2 regions of the Metasolibacillus sp. FSL K6-0083 genome follow, and region 2 is predicted to be linked to the other one. Evidence: riboswitches for the same ligand, from Rfam matches in the RefSeq annotation. Region 2 holds a riboswitch; the other holds the start of a gene.
What was found. Region 2 has a riboswitch for S-adenosylmethionine ahead of metK (methionine adenosyltransferase). Riboswitches for the same ligand answer to the same signal wherever they lie in the genome.
Positions count from the first base shown of each region.

Region 1: it holds a riboswitch for S-adenosylmethionine, as region 2 does, so the genes downstream of both, MHB51_RS16695 (cyclase family protein) here and metK (methionine adenosyltransferase) in region 2, are expected to answer to the same signal.

Region 1 is NZ_CP152046.1:3,563,710-3,571,787, forward strand. It holds gene MHB51_RS16665 (OsmC family protein) at 1-361, shown strand, start outside; gene MHB51_RS16670 (TlpA disulfide reductase family protein) at 354-989, shown strand; gene MHB51_RS16675 (hypothetical protein) at 1,072-1,707, shown strand; gene MHB51_RS16680 (cytochrome c biogenesis protein CcdA) at 1,712-2,467, shown strand; gene MHB51_RS16685 (TlpA disulfide reductase family protein) at 2,484-3,053, shown strand; gene MHB51_RS16690 (response regulator transcription factor) at 3,068-3,751, shown strand; SAM riboswitch class I at 4,110-4,213, shown strand; gene MHB51_RS16695 (cyclase family protein) at 4,289-5,026, shown strand; gene MHB51_RS16700 (helix-turn-helix transcriptional regulator) at 5,313-5,669, opposite strand; gene MHB51_RS16705 (IclR family transcriptional regulator) at 6,364-7,143, opposite strand; gene MHB51_RS16710 (ABC transporter ATP-binding protein) at 7,170-8,078, opposite strand, start outside.
Region 2 is NZ_CP152046.1:29,911-37,988, reverse strand. It holds gene MHB51_RS00175 (MFS transporter) at 3-1,169, shown strand; gene MHB51_RS00170 (alanine/glycine:cation symporter family protein) at 1,224-2,756, opposite strand; gene MHB51_RS00165 (alpha/beta hydrolase) at 3,080-3,880, opposite strand; gene MHB51_RS00160 (gamma carbonic anhydrase family protein) at 4,116-4,634, shown strand; gene metK (methionine adenosyltransferase) at 4,895-6,100, opposite strand; SAM riboswitch class I at 6,568-6,685, opposite strand; gene pckA (phosphoenolpyruvate carboxykinase (ATP)) at 6,901-8,078, shown strand, end outside.

The DNA.
Region 1 (8,078 bases), 280 kb from region 2:
TTTGTATGCGTCGCCAAATAGTTTGAAGGGGTATAAGCCTTATGAATTAATGGTAACATCTTTAGTTACGTGCAGCGGTGCATTACTTGTAAAATTACTTCAAAAAAAACGGATAGCATTTACAGATGTGTCTTTTCAAGCAGAAGGAAATCGAAATCCTGATATAGCAAATCGAATTGAGTCCATTAAAATTACAGCATATATTACATTTGAAAATGTTATTGCAAAGGAACAATTAGAGAAAATTGAACAGCTAGTAATAAAAAATTGTGGGATGCTGCAAACGATTATTGATTCTGTAAATGTTACTTATAGCATTCAAACTAAGCCAGCTTATGGAGAGGGGGATGCTTATGATTAAAAAGTATTTCCCTCTCGTAATCATAGTATTATTAGGTTGCTATGCAATTTTCGACTTTTTATTAAAAGAAGATATGCTGGAAGCTGAAGTATCGAGTGAACAAGAAATCTTGGATGAGCCTTCTAAAGATACATCTGATGATTTGGCTGAAGCTAGCTTTATAGAATCTAGCCAAACTACACCCAAAATTGAAGTTGCCCCAAGCTTTGAATTATCAGATTTGACTGGGGCAACTGTTAATCTTTCCGACTTCAAAGGAAAAATCGTGATTTTAAACTTCTGGGCCAGTTGGTGTCCGCCATGTAGGGAAGAAATGCCGCATATGCAAAGTTTTTATGAAAAAAATAAAGAGAATGACATAGAAATAATTGCTGTTAACCTTACGAATCTTGATTCGGGACAACAAGCGATTGAACAATTTGTGCAAGATTATGGATTAACATTTCCTGTATTACTAGACGAGAAAGGGAATGTCGGGATAATGTACGAAATTATGACGATACCGACGAGCTATATTTTAGATGCTGAAGGACGAATTTTCCAAAAAATAATTGGCTCAATGGATGAACAAATAATGGATGATATAGTTAATGCAATTCGAATGTACGACCAAGAACACGGGGAATAGAAATTACCCCGTGTTTTCCTTTTTGAGGGGCTTTCATCAAATTTTCATATTTATATATTAACGTATAGGCTGGAGGTGACAAATGGCTATCTTTGTAAAGCTTATTTCTATAGCTACTATTTTCTTTAGCGTTGTTGCAGGTCTAATTCTTTATTATTGGCTAAGTTCATCTAATAAAGAGGAAAAGAAACAACAACCGGAGGAAGTTATTAATTTTTTAATGAATTTTATTATTTTTATGTGGATAGGAAAAATAATAATGAATTTCCCACTTTTTATAAAAGACCCTCTTGCTGTTTTGGCCTATCCAGCTGATTCAACTTCGTTTTATTTTGCAATTATAGGAAGCATTTTACGATTAGTTTATCAACGAAAAAAGATACAGCTTCCAATTTTTATAGCTGCCCTGCTTCCTGTTATTTTAGCCGCATCATTTATGTTTGAGTTTATTCAATTTTTGCAGGATAGCAATTTATACTCTTTAGTAAATATGATTTTTTATATGTTTCTCTTAAGCATTTTTTATTACTTAAATGAACGTATGCCAGCGTTAATTTTATTTTTAATTCTTTTAATGAGTTGGTTTGTTGGAACAATGATGATGTTCTTTACACAGCCATACGTATTGTTCTTAGGGTATTTATTATCTTTGCCGTTTATTTTAATATTCTTTTTATTCAATGTTGGTGTACTGATTTATATCCAAATAAAGAGGTGACGAAATGATTATAGAGACAGATACAGTCCTTTTAATAGGAATTTTTTTAGCATTTGGGGCGGGGGCCATTTCTTTTTTATCACCATGTGTATTACCTTTATTTCCTGCCTATTTATCCTACATTACAGGAATTAGTGTGATGGAAATTCAAGCAGAACAAACCGCTGCCATTCGAAAAAAACTATTAAGCCATTCTGTTATTTTTTTAATTGGAATTGGCGTTGTTTTTATTAGTTTAGGTGCCAGTGCTTCTTATTTAGGACAGTGGTTACAACAGTTATTCGTAGGAAATATTGCGTTACTTATACAGCGACTTGCTGGGATATTTATAATCTTTATGGGGTTAGTCGTTACGGGATGGTTAACAATACCAACCTTCATGAAGGAAAGAAGACTCCACTATACAAAAAAATCAACGAGCTATTTAGGGACATTCTTTGTTGGATTAGGTTTTGCAGCAGGCTGGACACCCTGCATCGGTCCGATTTTCGCATCGATTTTGCTGTTAGCTGCAACAAATCCAAGTCATGGTCTTCTCTATACGTTTATGTATGTAATTGGTTTTGCAGTGCCGTTTATTGTTTTAACATTTTTCATCGGTTCATCCAAATGGATTGTAGGCAAAACGGGAATCATTATGAAAGTGGGAGGGATTATGATGGTTCTCATGGGCATCCTTTTATTCTTCGGGCTAATGCCTCGTTTAAGCGCTTTTTTATTAAGGTTAATTGATGGAACATGGCTATCTAATTTAGGATAGGAGGGAGCATATAGTAGTGAAAAAAGTAGTATTAAGCTTATTTTTAATTGCAATGGTTGGTTATGCATTAGTTGAATACATATCAACTCATTCTAGTCGAGTAAGTACAAATACACCTGTTATTTCTTCTAATACTGATATGGAAATTACAGAGACAAATGATGTAGGTATTAGACGTGGGAATATTGCGCCTGATTTTACGTTGGAAACACTGGAAGGTGAGACTCTTTCACTTTCAGAATTCAAGGGGAAAAAGGTATTCCTAAATTTTTGGGCTACTTGGTGTCCACCTTGTCGAGCAGAGATGCCAGATATACAAAAATTTTCTGAAGACGAGGATGTGCTCGTTTTCGCTATTAATTTAACGCATACAGAAGATACTTTAATAACTGTTAATAATTTCATTCAAGATAAAGGGTTCACTTCTCCAGTTTTAATTGATAAAAATGGAGAAGTCGCTGAACTGTTTCGGGTTCAGGCCTATCCGACATCTTATATGATTGATTCAAACGGGAGAATTCAGTACGTGGCATTAGGTGCACTGAATTACGATTTGATGGTTAAAGAGTTTAGGAAGTTAAAGTAATTGGGGGTGTCATTTTGAAGCAAAAGATTTTAGTAGTTGAAGATGACCAAATGATTCGTAATTTAATTAAGATTTATTTACAAAAAGAAGGATATGAAGTGGTGGAAGCAACGGATGGAGAAATGGCGAAGCGTGTATTTCTAACTGAGCATCCATGCTTAATTATTTTGGATTTAATGCTTCCAAAAATCAGTGGAGAACAATTATGTGAGTGGATTAAAGAGCAAGAAAGAAATGAAGTATCTATTATTATGTTAAGCGCAAAAGTACAAACTGCTGATAAAATTCATGGGCTTCGATTAGGTGCAGATGGTTATATGACAAAGCCGTTTGACCCAGAAGAATTACTTGCTCATGTAGAAGCGATATTAAGGAGGACAGGTCAATTTTGCCAAAAAATTTCATACGGTGGTTTATGCATTAAACCAAGAAAGGGGGAGGTTGTTTTATATAATCAAAAAATTCACCTAACAAAACACGAATTTCAATTATTGTATTATTTTATGGAGAATCCAAACATTGTCATACCGCGTGAAAACTTGTTGGAGCACTTATATCCACATCTTGAAAAAGAGGTGATGGAAAGAACAATTGATGCACATATAAAAAAACTTCGCGAAAAGATTGAAGAGAATTCTAGTAAGCCAAAAAGGATTCAAACAGTTCGTGGAATGGGGTATAAATTTGTTACGGAATAAACTGACGTTGTTTTTGCCAAAGAAGTTTTTATGGCGCTTAACTTTAGCGAATAGTTTCATAATCACTGCTTTTATTCTAGATAGGTTCAAGCAATGGAAATATTTGTTTTTACATAGTAGTAATATATAGGGTACAAAGGAATGATTATCTCGAGAGATAATAGGAGTATTTTATATAAAATATGCCGAATTTAGCATATGGAAAGGCATAAAGGGGAATTTGTCCAATTATTGTAGGAGCGATAATTTATCCTTTATCTAAAAAGCACCATAAGAGTAAGAGGAATAAATTAAAAAATTAATTCATATAAAACTTGTAGGATAAGAAGGGATATGCTACAATAAAAAATAATTTCATAGCTTATCAAGAGAGATTGAGGGATTTGGCCCGATGACGTCTCAGCAACCAGCTACATGTAGTATGGTGCTAATTCCAATAGGCGATAGCCTTAAAGATGAGCGTAAACGATTAATAGGAATCGAAGCTCTCTTTGTAAAAAGGGGGCTTTTTTATTTTAAAGAAAGCAGGGATGTACAATGACAAATGATTTACTACAGGCAATTGAAGTATTAAAGGGGAAGAAATGGGTGGATTTAACACATACATTCGGGCCAGATTCCCCTCATTTTTTCATGTTTGAGGATGCGAAGTTTGAAACGCTGTTTTCACATGATGAAGGTTTTTTTGCGCAGCAATTTTCATTCCCAGGTCAATATGGTACACATATTGACCCACCGATTCATTTCGTGTGTGATACACGCTACTTAGATGAGTTAGATTTGAAGGAGCTTGTGCTACCACTCGTTGTTATTGATATGTCAAAGGAAGCGAAGGAGGATAATGATTTCACTTTAAGTGTACAGGATATTTTAGCGTTCGAGGCTGAGCATGGTGAAATTGAAGCAGGTACATTTGTTGCCTTGCGCACAGATTGGAGTAAGCGCTGGCCGGATAAAGAAGCATTTAATAACAAAGATAAGGAAGGGAATAATCATATTCCAGGCTGGGGTTTAGAGGCACTACAGTTTTTATTTAAAGAGCGTAAAGTGAGTGCTGTTGGACATGAAACATTTGATACTGATTCTGCTGCAGATTTCCTCAGAAATGGTAAGCTTGAGGGAGAATATTTTGTACTTGAGCAAGATACGTATCAAATCGAGCTATTAACCAATTTAGATCAGCTTCCAGCAAAGGGAGCCGTTATTTTTAATATCGTACCAAAGCCGGAAAAAGCATCTGGCTTCCCAGTGCGCTCATTTGCAATTTTACCTTAAATAAGGGGGGAGGGCTAAGGAGTTGTCCGAAAAGTCCATTTTGTTTTGACACCGCATTGAAATCAGTGTTTTCATCGCTTCCCTTTTACTGAAGGAGTACACTGCTAAGGCCCATGTTCATCCCATTTTTAAAAGAGGCGTTTTCTATTTATATGAATCAGCATTTTGTGAAACATCATCGCTACTGTCCAAAATGCCGGCTATGCACGGCTTTTTGGACAGCCCCACGCTACCTCTCCTTTTTAAGAATGCACACGTAAAATAGTAATTCTTCTTGAAATAGCCGTTATTTTTTCTCGTTTAGAGTGGCTATAAATTCTTTTGTTGTGTTGTAAATGTATTGGATTTCTTTAGTGGAAAGCCCCTTTAATAGCTCTTGCTGATAATATATCAACGTTTCCTTTGTTTCAATATCTGGTGATTTCGCTACATCCCCAAAATTGAAAAGTTCGTGTAAGTCAATTTCTAAAGCATTAAGTATATTTTCTAAAGTGCTAATTGTTAAATTAGCAACTCCTCGTTCTATTTCAGAAATACGTGGTCGTGTTATACCCGCCCTCTCACCTAATTGCTCCTGAGTAAGGTTTTTACGTTTTCGATAGCGTTTTATTTGAGTTCCCAGTAAAATATTCAGTTTGGACATAGTGTTCACCTCTCCTAGTACTAAGATTAGTGAACTTGTACCAGAAAATATGTACTAATATAGTGTCCTTAATAATGTTATGTATACTATAATAGTTCATTTATGGTGAAAGGGTATTTTAATGATTAGTTTTTAGCAAAAAGTAAGATTTATTTAGTCGATTAATAAGACTTATAAACGAGAAAATTACGATAAAATCATTTTCCATTTGTAATTTTAACTGCTATTAGTAAAGTTATTTGCGACGAGTAACCGCAGGAGTATATTATTTTTATACCGATAGCTACAGAAATCTCCCACTTCTATAAGTGACAAGATGAATGCAAGCATTAGACTTGTTTCAGTGGCTGTTCAAACACCTGCTGATAATGAGGAGCTAAGTACGTCCCGTAACAAGAACTAAGTGTCTAACATCGTGTAGGTCTAAGCGCCAGTGGATGTTACAGATTTTGAAGGGAGCTTTGCATGATGCAGGTCAGTTAGCCGCTAGTGCATGTCGTGATGGTTTTAATTCAACTTCCTTGAAATAATCTGGGAGAGAGGCGTAATTGATAATAGCAAGAAATGGCTTGAAAATCCATGTTTGCAATCTTTTATAACGGCATATGATTTTCTAAACGTTAGCTCTTTCCATAAAAACAAAAAGTGTCTGAAAAGCAGTGCGTTCGCATGTTTTTCAGACACCTTTCTATAACTATGGGAGATTAAGACTTTTTGAAATTTCATTTGCTTCGTGGACGGCACGAACACCGGCAGACATAACTTTGTCTCGAGTAAAACGGAAGCCTGGTCCAGCGATTGAAAGAAAGGCAATCATATTGCCTTCAGAGTCGAGAATGGGCGTGGAGATGCCATTTTCATTTTCATCGAGTTCGCCAAAGGTTGTTCCGAAGCCGCGTTCACGAATGATTTGCAGCTCTTTTTTGAGCTCCTGTGGGTCTGTCATTGTAAAGGGTGTCACTTGTTTTAATGGTTTTTCTAAGTAAATATTTAATTCTTCTTCTGACCAACTGCTTAAAAATAACTTTCCATTAGAAGAAGAGTGTAGTGGTGACATTTCATTTACATAATCTGCAATACGAATACTATGGGATGGATTAATTTGTTCAACCGTCAGTATTTGTGATGACTTAGGAACACCTAACAAGACAGATTCTTGGAAGAAATCACGTAATCGCTCCATACTAGGTAATGCACGACGAATTAAATGACTATAATTATCCGTGTTTGCCGCTAATCGAATGATTTCATAGCCTATTTGATAGCCTTTCGTTAAAGGGTCTCTTTCGATTAAGTTATGGCTTTCTAGTGTTGATAGCATGCGCCAAACTGTAGTACGATTCATGCCTGTTGCACTAACTAAATCTGCTAATTGAATAGGAGAACGATTATTTGCAATAATTTTTAGTAAAGAAATTGCTCGATCCACTGCCTGTACTGTAGGGCCTTCGATTTTATTCATACGATTATTCATAACAAATTTGCTTCCCACCTTTTATTTCATAGTAGTGAAGGTGATTGACTCTCATCAAGTGTTAAAGCCTTTAATAATTGATCAAAAGAAATCGTATCAATTTTTGTATTCGTATCATCATAAATAGTAAACTCTTTTTTACCTGTTTCTACAAACCTTGCGAAAACGTCTTTAACAGAAGTATTTATATGGAATCCATCTTCGAAAAATACGGAGCTTAACTCACTACTGCTCGAATAATTTATTATATCACATAAGCGAAGAAGATTCATACGTCGGTAAATATCGCGATCGCCAACTAATTTTTTGACAAATTCAGTTCGGGGATTTGTAATGATTTCATACGGTGTATCGAATTGTACAATTTCCCCTTTTTCCATAATAATGATTCGGTCTGCTAATCTGATTGCTTCATCTACATCATGAGTGACAAATAGAATCGTTTGCTTCAATTGACGCTGAATTTTATGCAGTTCATCTTGCAGGCTAGTTCGTGTAATCGCATCAATTGCTCCAAATGGCTCATCCATTAGTAAAATCGAAGGATTAGCGGCCATTGCGCGGGCAATACCTACACGTTGCTGCTGACCTCCCGAAAGCTGGTTTGGATAGCGCTTTCTAAATTGATTAGGGTCGAGATGAACTAATATTAAAAGCTCATCTACCCGTTTCGTTATTGCTTCTTGTTCCCATTTTAATAATTGTGGGACAACTGAAATATTTTGTTCTATCGTCATATGAGGAAATAAGCCATTCTGTTGAATAACGTATCCAATTTGTCGGCGAAGCTCCTCTGGCTTAAATTTCATTACATCTTGTCCATTTATTTCAATAGAGCCTGAAGTCAGTTCATAAATTCGATTCGTCATTTTTAATAATGTTGTTTTTCCACAACCAGAAGGACCTAAAAATACGATGAATTCGCCCTCATTAAT
Region 2 (8,078 bases):
TTATGAGCTGGAGAGTGTATATTCTTGCTATTACTGCGTTTGCGGTTGGTTTAGTTGAATTAATTGTAGGAGGGATTTTACCTAATATTGCAAAAGACTTAAATGTTTCAATTTCTACAGCGGGACAACTTATTACTGTTTTCGCTTTTATTTATGCATTATCTGCCCCACTCCTTCTATCATTAACAGCGAAAATTGAAAGAAAGCAATTATTTATTATTTCATTAGTTATTTTTGCTTTAAGTAATTTAATGATGTATGTAAGCACGACATTTACAGTCGTTATGATTGCACGCATTATTTCTGCGATGAGCACGGCGCTAGTTATCGTTTTATCGCTCACAATCGCAGCGAAAATTGTAGAACCACGCTATCGAGCCAAAGCATTAAGCTATATTTTTATCGGAGTGAGCTCAGCCCTCGTAATTGGGGTTCCACTTGGCATCTTTATTACAGAAGCATTCGGCTGGCGTGCCGTATTTTTAGGTATTGCTGTATTGTCAGTTTTATCGATCGTCTTAAATAGCATTTTCCTAGAAAAAATGCCTGTCGCCGAAATTATTCCATTAAAAACACAGCTAAAATCATTAGCAGATGTCAAAGTGTTAAGTGCACAATTTACGACATTATTTATGCTAGCAGGGCATTATATGCTATACGCCTATTTAACAGCCTTTTTAGTAGAAGCTTTTGATTTAAGTGCCTCATGGATTAGCGCTTGCTATTTATTATTCGGCGTTTCTTCTGTTAGCGGTAATGCGCTAGGTGGCTGGCTAAATGATAAGCTAGGCACGAAAAAAACGATATTATTTGTCGTAGCCTCATTCACTGTTGTGCTACTTCTTATTCCATTTACAATCATTGCATTACCGTTATTTTTAATTATCACAGTATTTTGGGGGGCACTAAGCTGGGCATTGACACCGCCATTGCAAAATTATTTAATCCAAATAGCACCGAAAACATCCGATATTCAGCAAAGTTTGAATACCGCAGCATTACAAATAGGCATTTCAATTGGTTCAGCAGTTGGTGGCATCGTATTTGCTTTCACTTCATCTGCCATTTACTTATCTATATTTGGTGCCATTTTTGCTATCGCAGCTTTAGGCTGCGCAGCAATTTCTTTAAGAAAATCCCCTGCGACACAAGCGGTTCAGCATAGTTAAAACAAAAAGCTACCAAAAGCAAATCATACACTTTTGGTAGCTTTCATTATTCCCTTATGATTTTCCTTTGTTACGTTCAACCCAGAAATCTGCATTTTTAATACCCAGCTTAGTAGGGTCAAATTGTGGGTCTTTTCCTTCTTTTTTCTGTCTATCATAATCTTTTAATGCAACAATTGCTGGTTTCATAACGATTAAAATCGCAATGACGTTTACCCAAACCATTAATCCTAATCCAACATCCCCCATAGCCCATGCTAAATCTGAAGTACGTACTGTACCTAAAAAGGCTGCAATTAAAATGGCGAATTTAGCAATCCATATACCAATTTTCTCCGCTGTTCCAGAGAATAAATAAGCAACGTTTGTCTCAGCAATGTAATAATAAGCCATTATTGTTGTAAAGGCGAAGAAGAATAATGCAATCGCTACGAATGGTGCACCAAAGCCTGGAATAGCGCTTTCTACAGCATGTTGTGTATAAGTAGCCCCTTCTTTAATTGATTGTGCGTATGAAATTTGAGCGTCACCTGTATAATTATTTTGACCAAACTCACCCGTGTAAATCGTCGGGTAAATTTCATATTCTGCTGATTCATGCTGAACAACGATTTTATCCCCTTTTTCATCATGGACATTGTACATACCTGTAAATAAAATCATAAACGCTGTTGCTGAACAAACTAATAATGTATCAATATAAACAGATGCTGCCTGTACAATCCCTTGCTTAGCAGGATGAGATACTTCTGCTGCTGCTGCAGGGTGAGCACCTGTACCTTGACCAGCCTCATTTGAGTAAATACCACGTTTAACTCCCCAAGCAATAGCCGAACCTACGATTCCGCCAAAAATTTCTTGAGCACCAAATGCACTTGAGAAAATTAAACCGATAACTGTTGGTATTTCTGAAAAATTCATCACAATAATGATAAATGCCATAATCATATAAGCGGCAGCCATAAATGGTACGATAACTTGTGCCGCATTCGCAATTGATTTAACCCCACCAATAATAATTGTGCCTAATAAAACGATAATAATAACACCAGTAATCCAAGGTGCTAAACCAAAGGCATTTTCTACCGCACCTGAAATCGCATTAGATTGCACACCAGGCATTAAAAATAACATTGCAATTACTGCTATAACTGCAAATAATACACCAAACCATTTTTGTCCTGTACCTTTTTCAATATAGTAGGCAGGACCACCGCGGTATTCTGTTTCTTTTTCTTCTTTATAAATTTGCGCCAAAGTAGATTCAACATAAGCTGTTGCGGCACCAATAAAGGCAATAGCCCACATCCAAAATACAGCACCAGGTCCCCCCATACCAATCGCAGTTGCTGTACCTGCGATATTACCTGTACCTACGCGTCCTGATAAAGCAATAGACATCGCTTGGAATGATGAAATACCCTTATCAGATTTCTCCCCTTTGAACATCAACACAAACATGTCTTTAATAAGGCGTACTTGTAAAAAACGAGTAATAATCGAGAAAAATAGTCCAACTAGCAAAATAGCATAAATAAACCATGGTCCCCACAAAACATCATTTAAAAAACCTACAACTGACTCCATCAAAATCCCCCTTTGAAACAATGTATTATTTTGAAATTTACTATATTACATATACATTTTTTATGCAATACATTTTTTAAAAGATTCTAAATATTTCGTGTCCCAAAATTCTGAAAAGTTAGATTCCATAAGCCTTTAAGCCAAAAAAAGTATACTAGAAATACATCTAGCATACTCAATTTTCATCTATTAAATATTTTAATAAAGCGTTTCCAATGCCTATTTTTCAAATAAAGTCAACATTGTATGTAAAGTATTTTCACATGACACAACCCGCAAAATTTATTATCAAATAAATATTTTATTCTAGTATTTTTACATCGTTAAATTATATAGCCTAACGAGCGCAACACATTATTCATAAAATCTTTTGTGTATAAATATACTTCTTCTCTTTCCATTTCAAAATATAAACTGTGCTGACAATCCGACCATTCTTTATATTGAAAATGAGTTAATGGTTGTTGTAATAACCAATTTTTTGATACTTGTATATCGGTAATTGAATCCCTTTCTCCCGTCATCATTAAAATAGGTAAATTCGGAAATTTCACTTCTACATTTTTTAAACGCTTCAGTAGCTGTTGCAAATCTTTATACCACTTTACTGTAACAGTTGTATTATGAGGAACATCATCCTTTAGCTCCTCATATACCTCATAATTTCGAGACATCCGTTGCATCGTAATATCATGCTGAAGCTTGACACTAGAAGTCAACGCACTAATACTTGTTAATGCATTTGACATTTTACCAGGCTGTAGCTTGAGCTGTAGCCAAGGCGACACAAATATGGCGCCTGCACATTCTAATTTCTTTTTTTGTAAAACATTCATTAATACTGTTGCACCTAAACCATTCCCTATAACAAATACAGGTAAGTTTTCAGATAACCCTATTTCTACCAACTGTTTTACATAGTCCTCATATTTAAAAAAATCCTCATCATGGTAGCCTCTATTCTGTGCCTGTTCTCCATGGCCTGGCAAATCTCCCATTACAACGTGAAATCCTGCACTACGCAGCTTTTCAATGAGCCAAGCATACCAGCGATGATGCTCATATGCACTATGGACAATTGCCACAACTGCCTTTGGCTGCCCATCAGCCTCCCATTTCCACATTGCAATCCCTCCTACATTCTAAAACTTAAATTTATTGTTATCCTACTGTCGCTCATTATATACATTTATCCTATATTAACACTGAAGATTCATTATATCTTTTATTACGATTGCTACAATAGATTCTTCTATTATAATCGGTTTTTTAAGCATTGTTTAAATTTTATTTTCTATTTTTCTCTACTTTTGATACGATGGTTGCATAGTGTGTATAAAGAAAGGAAGCGTTTTTATTATGATTTACCCATATAAAGGGATACTACCCAAAATTGATTCCTCTGCATTTATTGCAGATTTCGCTACGATAACAGGCGACGTTACAATTGGAGAGGAATCGACAATATGGTTTAATACAGTTATTCGTGGTGATGTAGCAGCAACAATTATTGGCAAACGAGTTAGTATACAAGATTTGAGCTGCATACACCAAAGTCCAAATAACCCTGTAATTATTGAAGATGAAGTAACGGTTGGTCATCAGGTGACATTGCATGGCTGTACCATTCGCAAACGAGCACTAATCGGCATGGGCTCAATCATTCTTGATGGAGCTGAAATTGGAGAAGGTGCGTTTATTGGTGCGGGCAGTCTCGTTCCCCCAGGTAAAAAAATACCACCAAATATGCTCGCAATGGGGCGTCCCGCAAAGGTCGTACGCGAAGTAAATGCAGAGGATCGTGAAGACATGGATCGCATTATTCGTGAATATGTAGAAAAAGGCCAATATTATAAATCATTGCAAACAAATATGTAAAGGGACTTTACATATTTGTTTGCAACGAGGATAGTAACAATTTATTGTTACTACCGCAGGAGCACACCCTCCCTTGCGACGAGGATGTTGACTATTCATTGTCAACACCACAGGAGCACTCACTTCATTTGCTTCTGCATCTGGCACCTTGCTATCGCTATAAATAAGATTTGTTACTACACTTCCGCTCTGAATCTATATAAAAAAAAGAGCTGTCTGAAAGCAGCGCGTCTGCCTGCTTTCGGACAACCCCTTCACTATTATTTCACTAATAATGCTGCTTTTTCCTTTAATACGTCTGCTTTATCTGTTTGCTCCCAAGGTACATTCAAATCTGTACGACCGAAATGTCCATAAGCTGCAGTTTGTTTAAAGATTGGTCGGCGTAAATCTAACATTTTAATAATACCTGCTGGGCGTAAATCAAAGAGCTCACGGACCCATTCTACAATTTGAGAAGATGGCACTGTTCCTGTACCAAATGTATCTACAGCAATTGATACAGGCTGTGCCACACCGATTGCATAAGCAAGCTGTACTTCTGCACGGTCTGCTAAACCAGCAGCAACGATATTTTTTGCCACATAACGCGCTGCGTAAGCCGCAGAGCGGTCTACTTTTGTCGCATCCTTACCTGAGAATGCCCCACCACCATGTCGCGCATAGCCTCCGTAAGTATCCACAATGATTTTGCGACCTGTTAAACCGGCATCGCCCTTTGGTCCACCGATAACAAAGCGACCTGTCGGATTAATAAAATATTTTGTTGCTTCATCTAATAGCTCAGCTGGTACAACTGGTGCAATTACAACACGCTTTAAATCTGCTTGAATTTGCCCCAATGTTACTTCTTCATCATGCTGTGTTGAAATAACAATTGTATCTACACGTACTGGTACATTATTTTCATCGTACTCAACCGTTACTTGTGTTTTTCCATCTGGACGTAAATATTTTAATTCATCTGATTTTCGCACTTCTGTTAAACGGCGCGCTAGCTTATGCGCCAAGCTAATTGGTAGCGGCATTAGCTCTGGTGTTTCGTTACATGCATACCCAAACATTAATCCTTGGTCACCTGCACCAATTGCTTCAATCGCCTCGTCTGACATTGAGCCTTCACGTGCCTCAAGAGCTTGGTCTACGCCTTGTGCAATATCAGGTGATTGTTCGCCAATTGCTACAAGCACTGCTAAGTTTTCAGCATCGAAGCCATATTTACCACGCGTATAGCCAATCTCTGCTACAGTGTCACGTACAATTCCTTTAATATCTACATAAGTAGAAGTCGTAATTTCTCCTGCCACTAGTACTAGTCCTGTCGTTACCGTTGTTTCACATGCTACACGAGCATTTGGATCTTCAGCTAAAATGGCGTCCAAAATTGCATCTGAGATTTGGTCGCAAATTTTATCTGGATGTCCTTCGGTAACACTTTCAGATGTAAATAGTCTACGATTTGTCATTTTGTTTCCTCCTATAGTTCCTGCGAATATGATACGGTACTCCTTACCCATGTCAAGCTTTTAAGGCGATGCTTTAATATAATAGAAGAGTATTTCATCCATTCTTTATCAAACTTCGCCGCTTCGGCTTTTACAGACAGTTAATGATTCACTACACTTTTGTGCATCAATCGTTTTCATAATGGCTGCCCATGAATATGGAATCAACTCAAACCATTACCGCCTCTTAACATAAGGTTTTTGAAAGGTATAGTCATAAAGAAAAGTTTTATCATCGTCTTAAGTTTAAGGCTGTCTTGCTGTTTAAGCATTTATCTATATAATAGTAAGCGTTGCGAATCGTTTCAAGCGCAGTGCTAGACAGCTAGTTTATCAACTAGGTTTTTCAATGACGAACTTTTTTAGGCAATAAAAAAACCTTTCACTCATAAGCATGAGAGAAAGGATTGTATTTTCGTTCCCTTTCACTCTTATCGTTCAAGGAGAAAGCTCCTTGCATCAGGTTGGCACCAACGCATGATGTGAAAAGTCATGCAGGTTGCCGGGCTTCATAGGGCCTGACCCTCCACCAGCTCGGGATAAGAGTATCCGTTCAATTTCATATAATACATAATTTTTTTTGCGCTGTCAAATACTATACACATCCATTCATTTTTTCCGATTTACCGACTAAAAATTTCATAAATTTCTCTCGAATTAGTATAGACTATTTCATTTAATGTGTTATACTTTTTGTAGTTAAAAGAAATGAATTCCCACCAAACTTGGGAATATTATAAATAAAAGGATGGTTTTAAGCGATGAATTCAGTAGAAATTGCAAACGAACTGAAAGATTTATTAAACGGTACAAATATTCATGTTCAACTTTCTGTTCCACAGTTAGTAGAAAAAGCAACATCTCGTGGAGAAGCAATTCTAACTGTTGACGGTGCATTACGTGCTGAAACAGGCAAATATACTGGTCGTTCTCCTAAAGATAAATATACAGTAGAAGAAGAAAGCACGAAAGATAAAATTGACTGGGGAAAAGTAAACCGTCCGATTTCTTCTGAAGTGTTTGAAAAACTATATGTAAAGGTAGTTAATTATTTAAAAGAACGCGACGAGCTTTTCGTATTTAATGGTTTTGCTGGTGCAGATAAAGATTCACAAATCGGTATTAAAGTTATTAATGAATATGCATGGCATAATTTATTCTGCCATCAATTATTTATCCGCCCAACTGCCGAAGAGCTTGCTACACATACAACAGACTTTACAATTGTTTCTGCACCAAACTTTAAAGCAGATCCAACTGTTGATGGAACAAATTCAGAAACATTCATTATTGTTTCATTAGAAAAGAAAGTGATTTTAATCGGTGGTACAGAATACGCTGGTGAAATGAAAAAATCTATTTTCAGCATTATGAATTATTTATTACCAGAGCAAGATATTTTATCAATGCACTGCTCAGCAAACGTTGGTGAAGCGGGCGATGTCGCTTTATTCTTCGGCTTATCTGGTACAGGCAAAACGACTTTATCAGCAGATAGCGACCGTAAATTAATCGGTGATGACGAACACGGCTGGTCAGACAATGGCGTTTTCAATATTGAAGGTGGTTGCTATGCAAAAACAATTAACCTTTCAAAAGAAAAAGAACCTGAAATTTATAATGCGATTCGCTTCGGCTCTGTATTAGAAAACGTTATTGTAGATGAAAATACACGTATTTGCAACTATGACGACGGTTCGTTAACAGAAAATACGCGCGTAGCTTACCCGATTGAGTATATTGAAAATATCGCAAAGCCCTCTGTAGCGGGACACCCACAAACAATCGTGTTCTTAACTGCAGATGCATTTGGTGTATTACCTCCAATCTCAAAATTAACAAAGGAGCAAGCGATGTATCATTTCCTAAGCGGCTTCACATCGAAGTTAGCAGGTACAGAACGTGGCGTAACAGAGCCAGAACCAGTATTCTCAACATG